DNA from 2 places in the Francisella uliginis genome. Region 2 is predicted to be linked to the other one. Evidence: riboswitches for the same ligand, from Rfam matches in the RefSeq annotation. Region 2 holds a riboswitch; the other holds the start of a gene.

Region 1 (2,415 bases), 160 kb from region 2:
GTTAATTTAGAAGAAATTACCGTTGACCTTAAACAAAATTCTCTAATTAGTAGAGAATTAGTTTATACAAATAATATTGATAGTAATAAGATCATAAATATATTTATTGAAAATGACCTTAATACTAATTTTTTAAATAATATTGTAGATAATTTATTCTTTAATTCAAAAGTAAGTATTTTTAGAATTCAGTCTACTGATTTTCAGACAGATCTTAATGAAATCAACCTTTTTGAGAAAGACTTTATTCTAGAAGGTAGTAATCTATTAAGTACACAAAATAAAAAACATATATTAGCAAAGCTATATGAGTATGCGGATTTTAAGTCTAGGTAAATCTCACTTTGATGCAGTTATTAGTCTTATACGATTTTCAGATAGAGAGTTTAGTTGGTCAGATCAACAAATTCTAGATTCTATTGAGAATGATTTAACTTTAGGTTTATTTGAAAATGATAAATTAAGGGCAATAGCTATTTTTAATAGTATTTTTGATACAGCAGAGCTTTTATATGTTTGTGTTGATAAATCTAATCAGAATAAAGGTTTCGGCTATAAAGTTCTTAAACAATCTTTTACATATTTGCTAAAGCAAAAGATATCTAAAGTTTTTTTAGAAGTTGATGTTAGTAATCATTATGCGTTAAAGCTTTATAATAAAATTGGTTTCAAAAAAATATCTACGCGTAAAAACTATTATAAGAAAAATGATGGTAGTTATAATGACGCATTAATCTATAAGTTAGAAATAAGCTAGATTAGAGAATATATTAAATAGCCGGAAATTGTGATATATTGTGTAAATGAGACAGCAGGGGGGCTATTAAATAATAGCTGAGAAGAACCCTTAGAACCTGATCTAATTAATATTAGCGTAGGGAGTTTGTTTGGTATATCTTTTAAAAAGTAAATCACTCAAACTTCTATTATTTATTAAATAATAGGAGATTAACATTGGAAAATTTTGGTTATATAACATTAAATATATCATTAATTCTTTATTTCGTACATTTTCTGCCGCAGACTATTCATAATCAGTTTAAGCATAAGACATTCGAAATTAGTCTTTGGACTCACTCTTTGATGATATTTGCAAATGCATTAGATTTGATTTATGCAATTGGTTTTAATTTACAGTGGCAATATGTATTGGTAGATATAATTTTATTGTTTTTTTTAACTGTTCAACAGTTTCAAATTTTAAATGATAGAAGAGAAAAGAAGATATTTATACATACTTTATTAATTCTGGCATTTTTATTATTAATAGTATTAATAATTAATATAGTAAAATTGGATAAAACATATTTATTATGGTGTGGATCAATAAGTGGGGTAATTTATAATATTTATTATCTTCCGCAGATTTGTAAAAATTATCTTCAAAGAGATGCCCAGGGGTTTAGCATTTTTTATTTAGGACTTTTAGCGATTAATATTTTATGTGATATAAATAGTGCTATTTTCTTGAGCTGGCCTATTGTGTCACTTCTAGTCCCTTGTAGTATGTTTGTGTTAGTGTTTATTCAGATACTTCAATATTTATATTATAAAGATATATTTTCAAAGCTACTTTTGAAGAAGGCCCAAAACAAACTGTAAACTTTACTGGAGCTTATGTTAAAATATTTGGTAGTTCATATCTAGTAATTTTAAAATAATAATGAAAAATACATTTAAGAATTTGTTATTGTTGTTTGCATGCATGGTTTTTAGTAATACTTTTGCAGACACTAAGACTAAAGTTTCATATAGCCCATATGTAATAGGTCAGTCATTGGGTAAAATTTCACATAAAAGTTTTAAAGCAATGGATAAAGAGCTTTCAAAACAAGATTTTATTACTGGATTTGATGATACTATTCTAGATAAAAAACCTGACTATAATAAGATATCTGATCAAGATTCTTATGTGGTAGGTATGATTATTGCTGCCAAATATAAGTCAGATCTTAAGAAGTTAATTAAGATTAATAAGAAAAACTCTCAAGAATTTGTTAAAGGCTTTAATAGTGCCGCAAATTCAGATAATGCTAAACTAACGGCACAAAATAAAAAAATATTAGAATATTTTAAAAAATCTGATGATGAGGATGATTAAAAGTAATATTTGATCAATTATTATATTGATAAATAAGCTATGCTACTTTATTCTTAAGTCTAATTAAATATCTATTTTTTTTATAATGCAAAAGCTTAAAGATATTCAAACTCTTATTGAGAATGATATAAAAAATAATAACCAATTTATTATTGATTCTCTTTCCTCAGATGTGGTTCTTATTAATCAAATTAGTCACTATATCATAAATAGTGGTGGTAAGAGGTTACGCCCACTTTTAGTTATGCTTTTTTCTAGAGCATTAAACTACCAAGGTGATAAACATTTAGCTTGTGCTGCTATTATAGAGTTTA
Region 2 (2,415 bases):
CTATCGCAGATGTGATATGGTCATACCCTGGAGCTATATCTGTAACTAATGGACCTAAAGTATAAAATGGAGCTTCAAAGCAATCTTTTAGTTCATAATCCATATTTTCTTTGATAAGCTGCATTGGCACATGTCCAGGACCTTCTATCATAACTTGCACATCATGTTGCCACGCAACTTTAGTTAACTCTCCTAGAGTTCTTAACTCAGATAATTGAGCACTATCATTTGCATCATTTATAGACCCAGGTCGTAACCCATCACCAAGTGAGAAACTTATATCATATGCTTTCATAATCTCACAAATCTCTTCAAAATGAGTATATAAAAAGTTTTCTTTATTATGATGTAAGCACCATTTAGCCAAGATTGATCCACCTCGTGAAACAATGCCTGTGATCCGATTACTAGCTAATGTTACAAATGCTTTTCTAACCCCAGCATGAATTGTGAAATAACTAACGCCTTGTTCAGCTTGTTCAATCAATGTATCTCGATAAATTTCCCAAGTTAAATTTTCAACTTTACCATTAACTTTCTCCAAGGCTTGATAAATTGGAACTGTACCTATTGGTACTGGACTGTTTCTGATAATCCACTCGCGTGTTTGATGAATATGCTTACCTGTTGAAAGGTCCATTACAGTATCAGCACCCCACTTTATGGATATCACCATTTTTTCAACTTCTTCTAACATTGATGATGTCACTGCTGATGTACCAATATTTGCATTAACTTTGACTAAAAAGTTTCTACCTATAATCATAGGCTCTAACTCAGGATGGTTAATATTTGCTGGAATAATGGCTCTACCAGCTGCTATTTCATCTCGAACAAACTCTGGAGTGATTTCTTTTTGAATGTTTGCACCAAAAGATATTCCTTGATGTTGATTTTTATACTCACTATCAAGGTGAAGATTTGCTCTTAGGATATTTTCCCTCATTGCAACGTAATACATTTCAGGTGTTATGATACCCTTTTTAGCATAATGCATCTGTGATACGTTCTTACCTTTCTTTGCCTTAAGAGGAATATGTCTATTTTTAAAGTTCAACCTTTCTTCTTTAAACTGAGAATTTGTATATTCTGAAGTGAAACTATCTAACTGATCTATATCTTTATTTTGCTCAAGCCACTCTAGCCTATGCCTACTTAAACCTTTTTCTATATTAACTGGAGTTTCTGAAGAATACTCACCAGAAGTATCATATATAAAGATATCAGGGTTTTTATTAATATTTCCATTTATGTTAGTGTCAGTTTGTTTAATCTTTCTAAATGGAACTTTTATTGGTTTACTTGGATATTCAATATAACACTTCTCAGAACTAAAATACTCTATAGATAGCGTTGATTTTTCTGTATTAGTTTGAATATCTTGATTTTTAGAGTTATTCATTTTCATCTCCTATTTTATCAATTCAAACTAGTATAGGTAGATGAGTATTAAGAATATAATTGATACAACTATAGATATAAGTAGTTATAATCAAAATCAAATTACACTTCCTACACTAGTACTAACTAGACCAGGTTCAAAGGGTTAGAAAAAATCCTCTCAGCATAGTTAAATAAACTATGCACCCCTGTGCTTCAAGACTAAAGTAAATATTATCTCTAAGACTATGTCAAGAATGTAAGTGGTAAAACTATGAAAATTTATTAAAAGTCTAAATTAACTATTTCAAGATATTGCATCTGTGTTTGTAAAAACATCTCACCCACAACTTTAAATTTAACTGGGATATCTGTAACATAAAATCTATATTCTGGATCTAATTTAGATGTATTTAAAATACTACTATCTATAAGTAATTCCTTTAGAATCTTGCTAGCTTGCAGGGAAGGATCTATCAAATCAACACTTAAAATATCAGATATACTTTGTTTGATAATAGGATAATGTGTACAACCTAAAATAAGTGCCTGAATATCTTTATCATTAAAATACTCAAGGTACTGCTTTGCAACTAACTCAACTATTTGCCCTTCAACAAACCCCTCTTCTATCATTGACACAAATAGCCCACAAGGCGTACTATAAACTTCTGTTTCAGGATTATTTTTATGGATTTGCAATGCATATGCATTACTATTTATTGTTGCGGGTGTAGCAATAACACCTACAGTATCTAGATCATTAACTAGGCTAACTCCAGCACTTATAACATCGATAACTGGGATACCTCTAGCAATATCCTGAACAATATCTTTAGCAAGTGCTGATATTGTGTTACAGGCTATTATTATAGCTTTAACTTCTTGTGCAATCAGAAATTTTGCTGTTTGGGCTGCAAACTTTTGAATAGTTGCTCGTGACTTAGTACCATAGGGAATCCTTGCAATATCACCAAAATAAATAATATTTTCATTAGGCAATATTTCCATTAGGTTTTTAACAACAGTTAAACC

What was found. Region 2 has a riboswitch for thiamine pyrophosphate ahead of thiC (phosphomethylpyrimidine synthase ThiC). Riboswitches for the same ligand answer to the same signal wherever they lie in the genome.
Region 1: it holds a riboswitch for thiamine pyrophosphate, as region 2 does, so the genes downstream of both, F7310_RS05780 (PQ-loop repeat-containing protein) here and thiC (phosphomethylpyrimidine synthase ThiC) in region 2, are expected to answer to the same signal.

Annotation. Positions count from the first base shown of each region.
Region 1 is NZ_CP016796.1:1,232,377-1,234,791, reverse strand. Features, by position in the region: gene F7310_RS05790 (hypothetical protein) at 1-336, shown strand, start outside; gene F7310_RS05785 (GNAT family N-acetyltransferase) at 314-757, shown strand; TPP riboswitch at 804-899, shown strand; gene F7310_RS05780 (PQ-loop repeat-containing protein) at 955-1,602, shown strand; gene F7310_RS05775 (hypothetical protein) at 1,664-2,101, shown strand; gene F7310_RS05770 (polyprenyl synthetase family protein) at 2,187-2,415, shown strand, end outside.
Region 2 is NZ_CP016796.1:1,390,999-1,393,413, forward strand. Features, by position in the region: gene thiC (phosphomethylpyrimidine synthase ThiC) at 1-1,402, opposite strand, end outside; TPP riboswitch at 1,493-1,601, opposite strand; gene murI (glutamate racemase) at 1,666-2,415, opposite strand, start outside.